DNA from 3 places in the Providencia alcalifaciens genome. Region 3 is predicted to be linked to each of the others. Evidence: predicted binding sites of a transcription regulator. Region 3 holds the regulator's gene; each other region holds the start of a gene.
The links. The regulator LexA, encoded in region 3, represses DNA repair genes until DNA is damaged. The targets are predictions, from matches to a motif close to TNCTGTATGTACATACAGNA.

Region 1: dinB (DNA polymerase IV) is a predicted target of LexA. The motif match lies at 3,276-3,295, and genes of this name have one in related genera.
Region 2: sulA (SOS-induced cell division inhibitor SulA) is a predicted target of LexA. The motif match lies at 3,813-3,832, and genes of this name have one in related genera.

What each region holds. Positions count from the first base shown of each region.
Region 1 covers NZ_OU659204.1:972,780-979,280, reverse strand. The annotation lists gene gpt (xanthine phosphoribosyltransferase) at 1-329, opposite strand, end outside; gene pepD (beta-Ala-His dipeptidase) at 649-2,109, shown strand; gene dinB (DNA polymerase IV) at 2,198-3,253, opposite strand; gene LDO73_RS04305 (glycerophosphodiester phosphodiesterase family protein) at 3,487-4,383, shown strand; gene LDO73_RS04300 (hypothetical protein) at 4,592-4,951, shown strand; gene LDO73_RS04295 (hypothetical protein) at 4,966-5,346, shown strand; gene nqrM ((Na+)-NQR maturation NqrM) at 5,496-5,723, opposite strand; gene LDO73_RS04285 (FAD:protein FMN transferase) at 5,740-6,501, opposite strand, start outside.
Region 2 covers NZ_OU659204.1:1,364,489-1,370,989, reverse strand. The annotation lists gene helD (DNA helicase IV) at 1-672, opposite strand, end outside; gene yccS (YccS family putative transporter) at 796-2,946, shown strand; gene LDO73_RS06000 (TfoX/Sxy family DNA transformation protein) at 3,013-3,615, opposite strand; gene sulA (SOS-induced cell division inhibitor SulA) at 3,850-4,416, shown strand; gene ompA (porin OmpA) at 4,771-5,832, shown strand; gene matP (macrodomain Ter protein MatP) at 5,950-6,411, opposite strand.
Region 3 covers NZ_OU659204.1:469,422-475,922, forward strand. The annotation lists gene ubiA (4-hydroxybenzoate octaprenyltransferase) at 1-240, shown strand, start outside; gene plsB (glycerol-3-phosphate 1-O-acyltransferase PlsB) at 411-2,915, opposite strand; gene LDO73_RS02065 (diacylglycerol kinase) at 3,040-3,414, shown strand; gene lexA (transcriptional repressor LexA) at 3,552-4,169, shown strand; gene zur (zinc uptake transcriptional repressor Zur) at 4,340-4,873, opposite strand; gene LDO73_RS02080 (fimbrial protein) at 5,841-6,437, shown strand.

The DNA of each region.
Region 1 (6,501 bases), 500 kb from region 3:
ACGAAGTGTGCTTTTGGATACATGTCGCGGATAGCTTTCGCTGTGCCACCAGTATCCACTAAATCGTCAATCACGATAAAGCCTTCACCATCGCCTTCAGCGCGTTTGATTACATTCAATTCGCGTTGATTATCATGGTCATAGCTAGAGATGCAAACGGTGTCAACATGACGAATACCCAGCTCACGCGCTAGCAGTGCGCCTGGGACTAAACCACCACGGCTAACTGCGATGATACCAGTCCATTGTTTTGCTGGTAATAAACGTTGTGCGAGTTTACGGGCATGTATTTGCAACATATCCCACGTTACGACATATTTTTCGCTCATAAAATTCGGGTCCCGAAGGTGAGTAAAACAGAAATGTGTCTTGCGGAAAAAAGGTTGCGCGAGATTATAGTGATTTGGCGCAGGAAAAACCAGTGAAACCATCCCACTAAATGAATTATTCTTATTAACGCTCTCCATTATTCGATAGAAAGTGTTATGCTGAATCAATACTTAAAACCGCTTAAAACCTGAGTTATTACACTTAAGTGCAATCTTGAATTAAGCGACCAACGCCGTCAGTCAATTGTTTTGGGTGTAAGCTAATCCCCAGCTTGAAATATGACGGAAAGATTACGATCAAAGTGCCAAGGAGAAGAACGTGTCACAATTATCAACGCTAAAACCACAACCATTGTGGGATATTTTCGCTAAAATCTGCTCCATCCCTCACCCATCAAAACACGAAGAAGCTTTAGCCGCTCACATCATGGAATGGTCTAAAGGGAAGGGTTTTCACGTTGAGCGCGACCAAGTTGGTAATATCTTAATCCGTAAACCGGCGACTAAAGGTTACGAAAACCGCAAACCCGTTGTACTGCAAGCTCACTTAGACATGGTGCCGCAAAAAAATAACGACACAGAGCACGATTTCACTAAAGATCCTATCCGCCCTTATATTAATGGTGAGTGGATCACTGCCGAAGGCACAACATTAGGCGCAGATAACGGCATCGGTATGGCATCCGCATTAGCGGTATTAGCGGATGACAGCGTTGAACACGGCCCACTGGAAGTGTTACTGACCATGACCGAAGAAACTGGCATGGACGGCGCTTTCGGTTTACAACCAAACTGGTTACAAGCTGATATTCTGATCAACACCGATTCAGAAGAAGAAGGCGAAATTTACATGGGTTGCGCAGGTGGCGTTGATTTCACGGCCACATTTGATTTAACCCGTGAAGCATTACCACAAGGTTATAAAACCTTCACCATGACCTTAAAAGGCCTTAAAGGCGGTCACTCTGGTGGCGACATTCATTTAGGTTTAGGTAATGCAAACAAACTGTTAGCACGTTTCTTAGCGGGTCACGCTGAAGACTTAAGCTTAAAACTACTGGAATTCACTGGTGGTACACTGCGTAACGCAATTCCACGCGAAGGCCATGCTACTATCGCAGTACCGGCTGATAAAGTGGCTGAATTAACCACACTAAGAACTCGCTATGAAGGCATTCTGCAAAATGAATTAGCCGCTGTAGAACCTAACTTAGTTTTACTCTTAGATGAAACGACGAGTGATTTAAAAGCCCTGACTGATGATTGCCAACAACGTTTAGTTTTCTTCCTGAACTCTGCGCCAAGTGGTGTTATCCGTATGAGTGATGTGGTGAAAGGGGTTGTGGAAACTTCGCTGAACGAAGGCGTTGTAAAAATGACCGAAGACAAAGCGGAAGTTATCTTCTTAATCCGTTCACTGATCGATTCAGGTAAAAATTACGTAGTTAACATGCTGACATCACTGACAAAACTGGCGAAAGCTCAGCACCGTGCAGAAGGTGGATACCCAGGTTGGCAACCAGATGCAGACTCACCAGTCATGCATATTGTTAGCGACACTTACCAAAAACTGTTTGGTAAAATTCCAAACATCATGGTTATCCATGCGGGTCTTGAATGTGGTCTGTTCAAAAAGCCTTATCCATTAATGGATATGGTATCCATTGGACCAACCATCCGTGGTGCACACTCACCAGATGAGCGCGTTCACATTGAGAGCGTGGGTCAATACTGGACACTGTTAACTGCTATCTTAAAAGCTATCCCAGTGAAAAACTAAGTAGTAAAAGACTAAGTAGACTTTAAGCTAAAAAATAGGGTCATAAACTACAGTTTATGACCCTATTTTTTATTTCGTATTTTTTAGCCTATAAAAGTAATGAAAGCTGCCTTTCAATTTGCGGATTTTGCAATGTCACATGCAAGCCAACTAATCTGACACCTCGCCCTGCTCGTCGATTTTCCCAAGCCTGTTTTGCTAGCTGAATGAGATCATGTTTATCAATAATGGGATAAACATGTTCTTGCGTCGTTTGCTGAAAATCCTCAAATTTTAATTTCACACCTTGGCGAGCAATACGCAGATCTGGCTTCACTTTCTCTAAGCGAAAATGTAGCTCATCGTATAAAGTATCGAGTAAAGGCAAACACTCATCCCATTGATGAATATCTTTAGCGAGTGTGCGCTCTACTCCAACAGATTTACGTAAGCGTTCAGGATTCACTGCCCGCTCATCAATGCCATGACAGCGCTCCCATAACGCCTGTCCAAATTTCCCCATACTCTTTACCAATGCCAACATGTCATAGCACTGAACATCTGCACAGGTTAATAACCCCATGTCCGCAAGTTTTTGCGCTGTTACTTTTCCAACGCCGGGGATCTTTTTTAATGGCAGTGTGGCAATAAACGCTGGCAATTCCTGTGGCGTGATCACAAATTGCCCATTGGGTTTATTCATATCAGAGGCAATCTTGGCGAGGAATTTAATCGGAGCAATTCCCGCAGAAGCAGTGAGTTGCAGTTCATCAAAAATTTGCTGGCGGATAGCTTCGGCGATGAGAGTGGCCGAACCGTGAAGTTGCTGGCAATCAGTCACATCCAAAAAAGCCTCATCGAGAGATAACGGCTCAATAAGATCGGTATAGCGTGCAAATATTTGGCGAATATGATGGGAAACTTCTTTATAGACCGCCATACGACCGGGTACGACTTTCAGATGCGGGCATAATTTCAATGCCAATGCCGTCGACATTGCGCTGTGAACACCATAGCGTCTTGCTTCATAATTTGCGGTACTCAACACACCGCGCCGGTCTGCACTTCCTCCGACAGCCAGTGGAATATTGCGCAAATTGGGGTCATCACGCATCTCTATCGCTGCAAAAAAGCAATCCATATCAATATGAATAATTTTACGCATGATAGCCACCTCAACCAATAATTACTGAGTAAATATACAGTTGTTTTATTAGCCATGCAACTTATTCATCTGTTTGAAATGTATTCCTGAAATACTGTAAATAACCGAAAAAGTAAAAAGTTACTCCTAATTTATAGGCTCATTGCTTACAAAACGGATGAAACATATTACAACAACCACTCGGTCAATCTCATGTTAGTTCATTGAATTTTCTATTATTATGGATTATACAAATGCAAATTATATCAACGTCAGTGTTCAAAAAATCCGCCGCGATAGGCTTACTGCTTTTGGTTAGCCAATCCGCTTCCGCATTAATGCCGCAGATTGTGGCACACCGCGCGGGTACCGCAGATGCCCCTGAAAATACCCTTTATGCAATCGAACAAGCCAAAAGCAATAAAGCTGATGCAATTTGGTTAACTGTTCAGCTCAGTAAAGATAATCAATTAGTTCTGTATCGCCCGAGTGATTTAGATGCTTTAACGGATAAAAGCGGTGTTATTTCTGATTATTCCGCCAAACAATTAAGCCAGATAAATGCGGCGTATAAATTTAATCAGAAAAATAACCAGCAACTGCCCGCTGCGCAAACCACTATCGTCACACTAGAAGATGTTTTAAAAAAATACCCCGATACGATTTTTTATATCGACTTAAAATCGCCAGACGCTGATCCTAATGTTCAAGCTCAAGCTATTGTGGCATTACTGAATAAAACCAACACATTTAACCAAGTCCGTTTTTATTCCACTAACGACGCATTTTTAAAAGCGCTTAAGCCTCTTTCTACTCAGTTGCAGTTATTTGAAAGCCGTGATGAAACTCGCACTATGCTCGCAAACAGTGTAATGAGCCATCAATGTACGCTGGAGAATGATAAATCTGCGACTCGCTGGTATGGTTTTGAGCTGCATCGTAAAGTTGAAGTCGTTGAGAAATATACCCTTGGTGAAGCACGTTCCCCTGCAACGCTCTCATGGGATAAAGAAGCTATCGACTGCTTTAGAAAAAATGGCAACGCTTACATCATTGTATTTGGTGTAAATAACGATATTGATTATCAACTAGCTAAAGAAATTGGTGCTGATGCCGTTATGGTTGATTCACCAAAAGCTTTCAAAAAATAAACACTAATTATTAGGCTACTTTATTTTGATAATGATTTATTCAATTTAAGTAGCTTATTTTTATTATTTCTCTTTTCTATACATACATTTCTCCATCTTATCTTTCTCCCTTTTTTAATAGTTAATAACATTCAACATTAATTACACTATCAATTAAAAATGCCATGATATTTAAAATCCAACTATTCATAGAGGAAAAAATTTGGCTATGTCAAAAGGTATCTTATCAATTGAGAACATGTGGAATGAAGATATAAAAAAAATAGAAATTATTTTTCAAAATAATGGCAATGAATATGAAAATGCATTTATTTTTTATAATGTAGCGAATGGAAAAACACTTATTGATTCCGCTGAATTTACATTTTCCACAACAGAGAATAGTCACTGGAAGGGGAATATAACGACAGTTTCAGGAATGAAATGGAGTAGTGGCGATTATTTACTTTGCAAAATAAATGATAGAGATAATGGTAAAGTTACTATTAGTTTTAACGGTAATACTAAAAGCATGTTTGTTAATTACCCAGTTTCTATTTCATGTTCAAAAGAAATGTACACAGTTTAAATAGGAGGTAAATAATGACTATAGAGCGTTGCCAAATAGGATTTGAAAATTTTTGGGGGGAAGACTTAGAGAGCGTTTTAATTCTTACTGATGAAATAACCTCTAATATTCCTACAAAGCAGATGTATTTATATGATGTTAAAGATAAGCAAATTATTCCTGAAGCAACATCCTTTTATTACCGAGTTGAAGGACCAAATTACTGGGTGGTTCATTTTATAACTAAGTCAGGCGAAAAATTGAGATCCGCAATTGGCTTTTCTTGTTCAATAAAGCCAGAAGATCACCATAAAGTCATCTTGCGCCTTAATGGCGAATCCAAACGTTTATTCACTAATTTTGCATCAGGAAGATCATGCTCTACGGATATCATACAAGATCACGGTAAAAACTAAAATAGACTACTCGCATACAATATTATTAGTCATATTTATCCATAATGAATGACTAGAACGTTTCTAATTGTTTAAATCATGTTGTATTACTATATGATTTTGCCTTAGCCAATATCCAATCAGCTAAGGCATGAATATCTATTTTTAACTTAAATGATGCGGTTTTTCTCTAGCATTTTTTGGCGTGCTTCTTCGCGTGCCATACGTTTTTTACGCGCATCGCAAGGCTCGGGGCAGTCACACACTTTCTCTACCCCAATGCTACTTAAACCGCCGCAACTACCTTGGATACTTTTACGCTTGATAATATAACCAAGAGACATTCCTAGAAATGCCAACAAAAATAAGGCAAAGGCTGCAAGAAAAACATTCAACATTCTGCGTTCCTCCTAGTTACTGTTTTTTCTGTAAAAATGGCTCGAATGCTTTAGTGTAACGCTCTTCAAAGCCTTTATCTGTCTTCACAATCATAAAAACAGGAATATTCATTTTTTCAGCAAGTGCGAGACCCGCTTCTGGCCCCATCACATTGAAGCCTGTTGATAGCCCATCCGCACTCATGCAATCGTCGGCTAATACCGTAATTGAGACTAAATTGTGGGAAATTGGCTTACCTGTTTTGGGATCAATCGTATGAGAGAAATGCACACCATTTTGTTCAAAATAGTTACGATAATCCCCTGAAGTGGCGATAGATAAATCTCCCGGCTCGATAATTTCCTGTGCCGTTTGACTCACACCATCCGTTGCAGGTTTTTCAATCGCAATACGCCATGGTGTCTCTTTGCCATTTTTACCTTTTGTACGGACTTCACCACCAATATCAACCATATAATCATTGATACCGATGGACTCTAAATATTCAGCCACCACATCAACACCATAACCTTTAGCGATGGAAGATAAATCAACATACAGCTCAGGAATGGTTTTGATTAAGTTGTTGTCTTGTACAGAGAGCTTATCGATACCCACCCATGCGCGACGTTTTTCAAGCTCTTCGTCTGTCGGCGCTTTTGTGACTCGTCCCTCTGGACCAAACCCCCACAGATTAACCAGTGGGCCAACGGTGACATCCAGACCGCCATCCGTTAATTTATTAATCTCAATAGCTTTACTGACCACTTTGGCCGTCGCAGCAGAAACAGGGAATGG
Region 2 (6,501 bases), 900 kb from region 3:
CGATGTTTTTCCGCTACCCGCTCCCGCTAAAACTAAAACATTTTCTTCACCATTAATGACTGATAATGATTGAGAGTCATTTAATGGGGAGGATTCAATATGTTGGAAAAAATCATCGTAGCGCGTTAAAACTGACTGGCACCAATTTTGGTTATTTTGCTTGCGGCATTGTTCACTATTCGTTAGCCACTGCCTGCAAAATTGGTAATGTGCGGCGCAGCTTTCAAATAAAGGCATTCGAACAAGAGGTAAAGGAAGTGATGAAAATTGCTGAGTGATCCTTTCTTTTATCGATTGTAAACTACGTAAACTTAACCATGCATCTTGCTGAGTTTGTTGTAAAATCGACTGAGTTAAAGATGTCAATACTTGAGCACTGACCTCGCTCATTTCAACGCTCCATTGCTGCCATTTTTCATTCAAAAAATGGTAGAAACGCTGAGTTTGTTTCCACTCTGTACCGTGCAAACGAACGACTTGTTCATCTAAAACTTCAAATTCCAACTCCCCCCAGACGATCCCACGCTTACAGCGAATATCGATTAGCTCATTGAAGGGAATAAGATATTGATGGTTTTCACCACTAACTTCGATGCCTGCATTAAGTAAGCGAACCCGATTATAGGGATGCTGAGCCAGGCGCTGTCCAATCTGTGTCGATTTCAGTTCCATACGTTCTGCACCTGTGTGAATCATTCGTGAAAATAATCAAAGCATAATTGCTAATAGTTTTTTATTCTAGATAAACACGTTATTCTATATAGATAAGGATTTGTCTTACCACTGAGGTACTTTGTGCTAACGCTGCTAACCAGTTATCGTCGTGTGCTCTATAACAGCCATATTTTATATTATATCCGAATCTTAATTGCGCTGACAGGCACAACCTTGGTTCCATGGCTTTTAGGCTTAGAGCCTAAAGTCACGATCCCTTTAACTCTGGGCGTTGTCGCTGCCGCACTCACTGACTTAGATGATAGATTGACTGGCAGAATAAAAAATTTAATTATCACTTTATTCTGTTTTTTAATTGCTTCAGTCTCTATTGAGTTACTTTTTCCTTACCCTATTTTATTCTTTTTTGGGTTAGCATTCTCAACCTGTGGTTTTATCTTACTTGGTGCATTAGGGCAACGTTATGCCACTATCGCTTTTGGTGCTCTGCTAATTGCAATATACACCATGCTTGGCGTACCTATTTTTGATACTTGGTACATCCAGCCTGCGCTGTTATTAACTGGTGCGATTTGGTACAACATTCTCACTCTCATTGGGCATATCCTTTTCCCTGTTCGCCCACTACAAGATGCTATTACGCAATGTTATCAGCAGCTTTCAGCTTATCTTGATGCAAAAGCAAACTTATTTGATCCTGACCTTGAAGATGACTATCAGCAATCAGTCTATGATTTAGCCTTAGTAAACAGTACATTAGTCAGTACAATGAATCAGGCAAAAATATCGCTACTCAGTCGATTGAAAGGCGACAGAGGCCAGCGAGGCACGCGTAATACATTGCAATATTACTTTGTCGCTCAAGACATTCATGAACGAGCTAGTTCATCACATATTCAATATCAACAGCTTAGCCGTCGTTTACGTCATTGTGATATTTTATTTCGCTTTCAACGCTTATTAACCATGCAAGCCAGAGCCTGCCAGCAGGTCGCCCAATCCGTGTTATGGCGTAAACAGTATCAACATAATCCACGCTTTGAACGCACGTTTACGTATATTGAAAACTCCTTGCAGCTACTCCAGCAACAATCTCCTGAATTGCATGAAATCAAAGCATTACGAAATTTGCTAAAAAATCTCAAAGGAATTGATGTCCAACTAAAAGGCTTAAGCTTAGGTCAAGCGTCGTGGCAGCAAAATAATAAGCAAATTGAACAATTATCTGATGAATCCGTCTCGGGTATTCGCGATGTATTTGCCCGTTTCAAACATCATTTAACTCCAAAGTCCTCGCTGTTTCGTCATGCCGTCAGAATGTCAGCCTTGCTTTGTACTGGGTATTTGATAATTCAATTATTTGATTTGGAACGTGGTTATTGGATTTTACTCACTAGCTTATTTGTTTGCCAACCCAACTATAATGCGACCAAGCGCCGCCTAGCATTGCGTATTACTGGTACTTTGTTAGGGATCGCCATTGGCTTACCTTTGCTCAATATCGTGCCATCCATTGAGGGGCAACTCACCCTGATCGTGATCACCGGGCTTCTGTTCTTCATGTTCCGTAGCAGCCAATATGCACAAGCAACACTGTTTATTACATTACTGGTCCTATTTTGCTTCAATTTACTCGGTGAAGGTTTCGAAGTCGCATTACCTAGAATTATTGACACTCTAATAGGCTGTTTTATTGCATTACTTGCCGTCAGTTTTATTTGGCCTGACTGGAAATTTCGACAATTACCGCAAGTGGTGCAGAAAACGATGGATAGTAACTGCCGTTATTTAGATGCTATTTTGCAGCAATATTATCAAGGTAAAGATAATAGCTTGGAGTACCGTGTTGCGAGGCGTGATGCCCACAATAATGATGCAGAGTTTGCTTCAATTGTCTCAAATATGGCATCGGATCCTAAGTCATACCAAATCACGCAGGAGCAAGCATTCCGCTTATTGTGTTTAAACCATACATTGCTGAGCTATATCTCTGCGCTCGGAGCCCATCGAGAGCAGATGCAAAACGAAGCGAATCTCGCTTTATTAAATGATGCAATCTGCTATATCGAATCATCTATTCAAGTCACATCCTTAGACCCCGCAATTATTGACGAAAAGTCAGAGCGTCTAAGAGTGAGTTTACTAAATCGCATTGACCACGCATCCAGTGATGACGATGAAAAAACAGTCTTGATCATGGAACAGACTAAATTACTGGTTGAATTAATACCTGAAATAAAATCAATGATTAAACAGATTAGCTTGTTATAAAATAAACTGATGAGCGGGCATTAAAACCTATAAATGGCCATGCCCGCTTATTTGAAAGAATGAAAATTAGTTCATGCTATTAAACCAGTTAATGAGCTCCTGCCGAGTTCGTAAAGGTAATACTTCACTATGGCAACCCTCAATAGCCGCAGCCAATCCAATCAACTGTTTTACGCTTGGTATCAGCTTCCCATGTTGTTTTAGTTTCAAGAAGCACGCTTTAGCGCCAATCATAATGAGGTCTTCAGCATGGAAAATCCCAATTTTCCCAAGAGCCCTCTCCATTGCCATATTCATATTTGGCAAGTCCTTGATACGTACCGCCGCCGACTCTCTTTGTTGAGTTTCTTCCATGGCTGAACGATAAGCTAATTCAATGATGTGACTCAATATTGATGGGTCACACCATGCCTCTTCCGGGAGTTTGTAATAGCGCATCTCTAGAGGTATGCCCCTTTTACTGTATACCAACCGCTCAAAACCAACTGATTCAAAATAGCTACGAGAAAATAGGCATCCACGAACATAAAATTGCCCATCCAGTGCCAACCCCACAAGTGCATTATCAATACACAAACAGTATCCACCGAAATGGTTTTTCTTTTTTAGTACTCCAAATTGACCCAAAATTTGCTGTAAAAGGGAACTTCTTTCATTTTGTAATGACACTTTTCCATCTCCTTATGTATAAAAAAAATACAATCGTCCTTGAGGTTCAAGCAATAAAAAAACAACTGTTTTTACATATAATTATGTTTAATCGATTTTAAAGTTTCAGTTAAAAATGCCAAGTATAACTCGCATAAAAACCACAAAGTTGCGAAGCGCTTTGTAAAAATAGCCTTGATATTGTATAAATATACAGTTACTGTATGTTCATACAGCATTATGGCGAGGTGAATTATGAGTATCTATTCTTGGAACAATACAGCAGAACATTCTCTTAATCATTTTACTAATGATAGCTTCACGCATGACCGTCTTACACATAGCAATTTAAGCAATGCAACCTCAACAGTGAGTTTTGCAAATAGCTCAATGCAACAAGGTATGGTGAGCGAGTTAGTTTATAACGAACAACACCCAATTATGGATTACATCTTGCTACCCATGTTGCGCCAGTTCGGTATTCAATCACGTTGGCTATTATGGCTGAGCCCAGATAAAAAACTGAGTAAACATTGGTTAGAACAAGCTGGTTTACCCGTCAATAAAATCATGCAACTTAACCAAGTTAATTCAATTACAACCATTGATGCCATGGAAAAAGCATTAAGAAGTGGTAATTACAGCGTCGTATTAGGATGGTTGCCAGAAATAAACGAGCAAGATTTTATTCTTTTACAAAATGCGGCAGAAGTAGGTCATTCAATGGGGTTCATTATGAGACCAGAAAAAACATATAATACAAGTTCAGCGGATATTAGACATCAAAACCTTTTAAAGATTCACGCCAATAACATTCACTAAACAATAATAAGATTTTTCTTACGAAATTTTACATTCATGAAGATAATTATAAAAATAAACATTTAAATTCTGTAAAAACAATAAGATACATTTATTAACAGCAAAATGGGTAATATATTTATCTCTCTGATTTCAACGGTAAAAAAAGACTTTTTTTAACCTTTATTGCTTACCATACTTGTATCTTTTGGAGTTCGTTGTAGACTTTAGCCTGTTAAGCTTATGACATTATTTTTTTACTTTTCGTAAATTTTTGTGGATAATGTCAGCTGAACCTAGCAATTAAATTGAACCAATGGCAAATAATAAGGCTCACGAAGCCAAGCCAATATTGGATGATAACGAGGCGTAAAAATGAAAAAGACAGCTATCGCGGTAGCAGTGGCAGTAGCAGCGTTTGCAACTGTTGCACAAGCAGCTCCAAAAGATAACACTTGGTACACTGGTGGTAAATTAGGTTGGTCTCACTACGAGCACGCTAAATTTACTGATAGCAACGATGAGACCGTTGGTACTGGTAAAAAAACTCGTGACCAATTAGGTGCGGGTCTGTACGCAGGTTACCAATACAACCAGTACATGGGCTTCGAAATGGGCTACGACTGGTTTGGTAAAATGAAGTACAAAGGTGAAAACCCAGGTAGCGTTTCTTCAATGGGTGTTTCACTGACTACTAAACTGAGCTATCCAATCATGGAAGACTTAGACGTTTACACTCGTCTGGGTGGTATGGTTTACCGTACAGAAGCTAAAGTTAACGACCTTGGTAAAGATACTGACACTGGCGTTTCTCCAGTTTACGCACTGGGTCTTGAGTATGCTATCACTCCAGAATTAGCGACTCGTTTAGACTACCAGTGGGTTAGCCGCATGGGTGACAAAGACAACATCGGTGTTAGCCCAGACAACGGCATGCTGAGCGTTGGTCTTGCATACCGTTTCGGTCAAGAAGCAGCTCCAGTTGTTGCTCCAGCAGTAGTTGCTGAGCCAGCAGCTCCAGTTGTTGAAAACAAACGCTTCACTCTGCGTTCAGACGTTCTGTTTAACTTCAACAAAGCATCTCTGAAACCAGAAGGTCAGCAAGCACTGAACGAACTGTACAACGAACTGAGCAACATCGACCCAACTCAAGGTCGCGTGCTGGTAGTTGGTTTCACAGACCGTATCGGTTCACAAAACTACAACCTGCCACTGTCACAAAAACGTGCTCAGTCAGTAGTAGATTATTTAGTTGCTAAAGGCGTTCCAGCAAGCGCAATCGCTGCTGAAGGTCGTGGTAAAGAAGATCCAGTAACTGGTAACAAATGTGACGCAGTTAAAGGCCGTGCAGCTCTGATCGAGTGTTTAGCGCCAGACCGTCGCGTTGAAATCGAAATTCAAGGTACAACTGAAGTTGTAGCTCAACCAGGCGCTTAATTTATAGCCCTAGTTTGAATTTTGAGCTGAATATAAAAAGCCCCAATTTATTGGGGCTTTTTTTCATCCTCAGAAAGAAAGACCGTCACAGTAATCTATTTGGCCAACTATAGATCGTTACTCTTTCTCCGACTTACCTAATATAGCTTGAAGATCATGCTTCAATAAACTCATTTGGCTCTCATACTTATCTTTATGTTCCGCATCTTCAATTAGCTGAATAATCGTCTCTGATAAGGTTTTATTCCGTTTTACTGCTAAATTAGATAATCGTTGCCAAACTGAATAATTTAAATCAATCGACTTTTTTCGAGTCTGTGGATGCTCAGCATTAAAGTGACGTTTGCGACGCGCTCGAATACTCTGTTTCATACGGTTATCCAATTGTGGAGACATATGTTCTGTAATCCACTTCAAGACATCCACTGGCGTATTTTCCAGCTTTAACAGCAGCTCAATCGCCTCTTGCTCCGCACTTCTTTCTATATATCGGGTAATAGGCTCCCCACTTCTCGCCTTATTGACTAGATATTCCCATTTCCAGCCACATTCAAGATTTTCAAGTTGCTGATATTTCATATTTTTTCCCGAAGAAAATCGTACCTATCATTATATTAGCAATAATATAAGAAAAATGCTCAAGGTGGATTTCATTTAATCGATTATCTA
Region 3 (6,501 bases):
TATGACAAGCTGATTATTGGTTTGCTGCAAATTGTCATGGTTGGCTTGCTGGTGGTGATTGGCTCATTGGCTAACTTAGGTATGGTTTATTATGGTTCGTTAGTGCTAGCCGCTGCGCTGTTTGTTTATCAACAGCAATTGATGGTGAACCGAGAACGAGCGCCGTGTTTCAAAGCGTTTATGAATAATAACTATGTTGGCTTTATTCTGTTTATCGGTATGGTGATTAGCTATTTTTAACCGCTAAAATTGTTTGAGGGTTGTGAAATAAATAAGGAAAATCAATTAATTGATTTTTGCCTGATAACACAAAGAGGGAAAAACCAGGTTTTATCCCTCTTTGTTAGCAACCTAAGGGTAATGCATTGGCATTACCCTTTTTTGTTGGTGCGTATCATTGACTTGTGAGATTACTCTTGCGGAGCTTCTGAGTCTGTATCAGCACTTTCCGGCGTATTTTTCGGTGCCGGCTTTGGTGCAGAAAGTTCTTCAGTTTGGCTAACGCTCTCAATGGTCAGACGGATTTCCGGTGACATCAAGCGTGCAAGCACGGCATACAGATTCTTCGCATTCGTTGAGAAAATATCGTTCTCATTATTATCGATATAGCCTTCTTCTTTGAGGGTATCGACCAGTGTTGAGAACACGGCTTTATCAAAGAATTCAGGGGCGTTAATACCGTGCAGAACGGACAGACGCTGCGCGAGCATACGACTCTCTTTCTCCAACGTATTGCGGCTGACTTCTGGGCTTGCATTGAGCAATGACAGCGTGATGGCGTAGCGTTGCAGTGTCTCACGAACACCCGCGGCCAGTAGCTGTAAAGGACGGATACGGCGAGGATTTAGCACCACCATATTCTCATCTTTCACGCAGATCAGTTGTTGGCTGTTCAGCTCATCAATCAATGTATCCACCGTTTCCGTGAGCGCGTTTGCGTCATAACGCATAAACAGTTCAGCTTTCAGGAATGGATAAATCAGCGCAACTTGCTGGTGGATAGCGTCACGGCTAATGCGCTCATGGTGCAGCACAATGCTAGCGATAAGCGAAGGCAGAACCAGTAAGTGATGAATATTGTTACGGTAATAGGTCATCAAGACGGCATTTTCGCGTGGCAGAATAATAATATCCCCCATACTGTCTTTTTCGACTTCAAACTTATTCATCTGCAAAGCGTGTTCAAGAAGCTCTTCAGCTGTTTTGTTCGGCGTGGTTGCATCGGCAGTGTAAGGCACATTGCGCAGTAGCTGCAGATAGCACTCTATTTGCTCAAGCAGTTGTTCACGGGTGAGCGAGCGCTGACGTGACGCCAACAGTGCCGTTGAACATAAGTTAATCGCGTTGGCGGCTGCCGCATTATTGATATTCACCATAATGTTATCGGCTAAGCTGCTGACGGTTGGGTTTAACCAGCTTGGGCGCTGTGGCTCAATTGGGTCAATAGATTCACGCCAATTTGGCACGCGGTTATTTAAGTATTGGGTCAGTGAAATTGGCTGCCCAAAGTTCACATAGCCTTGACCTAAATTACGCAGTTTACGCAGACCACGCACCATGGAGAAGAAGCCTTCTTTCTCTTTTTCCGCTCCACGCAGCTCTTTCGCGTAAGTTCCCACTTCCATCACATGTTCGTAACCAATATAGATAGGGACAATAGTGATAGGGCGAGAGTCTCCGCGTAGCATCGCTTGTAGGGTCATCGACAAGGTACCCGTTTTCGGCTCCAGTAAGCGACCTGTACGTGAACGACCACCTTCCACAAAGTATTCAATCGAATAGCCGCGAGCAAATAGCTCACTGAGGTATTCGCGAAATATAGTGGAATAGAGTTTATTGCCTTTGAACGTACGGCGAATAAAGAATGCGCCTAAACGGCGGAAAATCGGGCCGGCTGGCCAAAAATTGAGGTTAATACCCGCCGCAATGTGTGGTGGCACCAGACCTTGGTGATACAGCACATAAGAGAGCAGCAGGTAGTCCATATGGCTACGGTGAGAGGGTACATACACAATTTCGTGACCATCTTGTGCCAGCTGGCGAACGCGCTCAGCATGTTGAACGTTGATCCCTTGGTATAAGCGGTTCCATGTCCAGCCCAGTACGCGGTCAGTCAGTCGCACAGCTTCATAAGAGAAGTTGGCGGCAATTTCTTCCATCATCGCCACGGCATTTTGCTGGGCTTTTTGTAATGGAATTTTTTTACTGCGAGCTTCGTCTTCAACCGCTTTTTCAATGGCTTTAGAGGATAGCAGCTTATTAAATAGCTCATAACGTGCAGGCAGTTTTGGCCCGACTGCAGCTAAACGCTGACGAGAGTAATGGATACGTGCTACGCGAGCGAGTTTATTGGCAATGATGGTATCAGTGCCATGCTCCTGTGCCATCTGGCCAAGAGAAATGCTCGGAGAAAAACGCACAAAGCTATCGCGCCCTAACCACAGGACTGCAAAGAATTTTTGCACTCCGTTTAAGAGTTTTAACGGGGCTGGCTTATGCCCTTCGCGACCCGGCGCACGTCCAAACATGACGGATGCAGGTAGCATTTGAATATCAAGATTTGGATTGTTTTTATGCAAATCCAGATACGCATGGAATATTTTTACTGACTCTTTACGTGGATCTGGGGAGTAGTAACGGAACACGCGTGGGCCATCATCAATAAACACATAGGCAGGGAGCTTGGTGCCATTGATATCGTTATCCACGAGAGGATCAGGTAAACCAATCGCTAAGCATTGTTGGCGAAGCGTGAGAAGGTCGGACTTTGAGTGATATGGCAAGACGTACAGCGTTGGCTTGTTTGGGTCAAGCTGCAACTCTGTTATCGGGTCCGTTGGGATTAGTTTACTTTTTACCAATAATTTCAGTGGTAAATTCAACGTGTTGTAATATATTTTACGCCATAGTGACATAAATGATTATAGCCTCTTGTTAGTAATGCTGCGCAATCATATCAGAAAGCAACGTTTAGATCTGTTATCGATAATTCACTTTGACTGCAAAAGTTGATTATTGTTTAAAAATTAAGGAAAAAATATGGCAAGTCAAACTAAGGGTCTCACTCGGGTCATCAAAGCGGCTGGATACTCCCTTAAAGGTTTAAAAGCAGCATGGGTCAATGAAGCTGCATTCCGTCAAGAAGCGGTTGCTGCTATCATTGCGATAATTATAGCTTTTTACTTGGATATTAGCCAAATTGACAGAATTTTATTAATTGGTTCAGTCGTGTTAGTCGCAATCGTTGAGTTAATTAACAGTGCAATTGAGGCGGTTGTTGACCGTATTGGCAGTGAATACCATGAATTATCTGGGCGAGCGAAAGATATTGGCTCCGCAGCTGTGTTCGTCACGATAGGATTGGCACTGTTTATCTGGGGAACGGTTTTATGGGCGCGTTATTTTACGGTTTAATCGGCTAAAAATAGTAAAAGAGATAAAAAGCCAGAAATTCATCAACAAATGCAGATTTTGGCTAATTTAACAGTTCCCAATACCCATTTACCTGTATATACTCACAGTCTGACTGTATAAACAAACAGGGGAACGGGATGAAAGCACTGACAGCTCGACAACAGCAAGTTTACGATCTGGTGCGTGACCATATTTCGCAAACTGGCATGCCACCAACACGCGCTGAGATAGCAGCAAGTTTGGGTTTTCGTTCGCCTAATGCGGCAGAAGAACATTTAAAAGCCTTAGCTCGTAAAGGGGTAATTGAAATTGTTTCTGGAGCTTCCAGAGGCATTCGTCTGTTGTTAGAAGAGGAACCTGAAGATTTAGGACTTCCTCTGATTGGACGTGTTGCTGCCGGCGAACCATTGCTTGCACAAGAACATATTGAAAGCCATTACCAAGTCGACCCAGAGTTATTTAAACCACACGCTGACTTTTTATTACGCGTAAATGGTATGTCGATGAAAGATATCGGTATTATGGATGGTGATTTACTTGCGGTACATAAAACACAGAATGTCCATAATGGGCAAATTGTTGTGGCACGTATCGAAGATGAAGTCACTGTTAAACGTTTTAAGCAACAAGGCAATCGTGTTGAGCTTATTGCTGAAAACTCTGATTTTGCACCAATCGTGGTTGATTTACGCGAACAGAATTTTACCATCGAAGGTCTGGCTGTTGGGGTTATCCGTAACAGTGACTGGCATTGATGATGAGCGATTGAGTCTGGCAGCAGACTCAATATCTCTATTTTTTGAATAGTCTTTCTTTATATAGCTATATATAACTATGTTCATATTGCACTTCTTTATATATAGCCATCTTCCATATTGCTATATAGCTTCCTTTCTTTTACTTCCTGTATACCATTTCTTCTATATCACTTCTTTTTTGAACTGACTGTGTTTTTTGCACTGACTGTAGTGTGATGGTCATGCTCACAGTGTTCATGATCTTGGCAATTGGAAATCTCAAAACATTTCTGACATAAGCCATGGTTTTCTACCACCGTATGCCTGAGATGAAAATGATTTTCTTCTGCTAGTGTGCTAATCGCTTGCTCGATAGTCGTGCAGTCACTTTCGGTCACATTGCCACAATTATCACAAATCAACATCACTGAAATATGGCTTGGATTATCGACATGGTGACAAACCACATAGCTGTTCGTGGATTCAATTTTATGAATGAATCCTTGTTCCATGAGGAATTCTAAACCGCGATAAACGGTAGGTGGCTTAGCCTGCGGCTCTATTTCACGCAGTAAATCTAGCAAATCATAAGCACTGATCGCACCGTGTTGCTGCGCAATTAACCGCAAAACAGTCTCTCTTTGTGGGGTCAAACGCACGCCTCGAGACTGGCAAATACGTTCGGCCGTCGTAAGCAGCTTATCTTCACTGATTGTTTTCATCTTGTTTGGCCCCACCTAGATAGCTTCAAGTTTTTATTACTGTTTAGTTTACCATAACTTCCATTTCTGTTGTGTTTGAAATGGTGGTGATGAAATGAACAGTTTTTTTACTAAATTGAATACGCAATTTTAACTTTAATAAAGGTAACGTTAATAAAGAATGAATATCTTATTTAAAAGGTGGTTTTTTTTATTTTAAATAAATCATTAATTGCTGCATTTTAGTTAATCATTGAGTGTTAATTTTAACCAAATAAAAACAATTATTGAAATTCATTGTTACTATTTGACGTTAATTTTAATTAAGACTTATCTTACGCCTCGTTTGTTATGTAGCGATTACGGGTAAAAAAAATACGATTTTCAGAATTTAAATTCAATAAATTTGCATCAGTCTGGATTATTAAGTTGTATTTAAATATAAATATAGGTTTTTATATTTATAGGTTTTTTGCAATATTTAGACATTTTTATAAATGTAAAATGAAGTCTTCATATAAATCTTTCTAAGTAATTTATCATTTCTTCAGATTTAAGTACTCACTCAGTGGATAAAAGTTGTTTGTATGCACTTTGTCGATATAAAAAACCAAGTCAACGCTTTATTTGGGTGATTTTTGACAACATATGTCACGTATGTAGAATTGACATCAGAAAATATCACAAGGTAGTTATCAGAATTCATTTAGTGTTCTATATCAATTTTAATTAATTAATGAATGACTCAGTAATTAATTTAGAAGTGAGAATGTTGGCTTAATGAGTTTTGTTTTTTAAATCACATAAATGAGATGGAGCTCGTTTATATAAAAAAATCTCTAACCTGAATGAAATTCATCAAGTAGGAAAGCTAGAGGAATTTTCAAGGGTGCACTACTTAAGTAAATAGACTTAATTTTGCGTCAATGAAAGCAGGAAAGAGAAAAAAGAGAAATAGCAGTTCCTACTCATTTAAAGGAAAACTTTTATGAAACTGAATAAATTAGCATTAACTCTAGCTTTAGGTTTAGGTGTTGGCGTTTCTGGTGTTGCTTTAGCTGCTGATCCAGCAACTCCTCCTGCACCAGTAGAAAGCTCACAAGGTGAAATCCGTTTTACTGGTTTCATTAATGACGTTCCATGTTCAATCGATGCTGACAACCTGAAGCAATTAGTTGAATTCGGCGAAATCGCGTTACACGAACTGACTTCTAACCAATTCCGTTCAGACAGCAAAGCGTTCGATATCGTTCTGAAAAACTGCTCTACTGAAACTTACAAAAACGCAAAAATCACATTTACTGGTTCTACAGTAAATGGTTTCCAAGGCTTCACTGGTGACTTACTGGGCTTAGGCGGTAAAGTTAAAAACGCTGGTATCATCATCACTAACGGCGCTGATAAAGTTGTTGAATTCGGTAAAGCATTCCCAGGTACTGGTGACGGCTATGCGTTAAACAATGGTGACGGTTCACAAACTACTCTGCACTTCGCTGCATACGTTAAAGGTAACGAAGATCCAACTAAGAAAGCTACAACAGGTCGTTTTGACACTGTAGCTAACTTCAAAATTGTTTACCAATAATAGTCAGTTTCTATAGAGAATAATATGGCGTAGTCATACGCCATATTTCTCATACCGTCTTCAT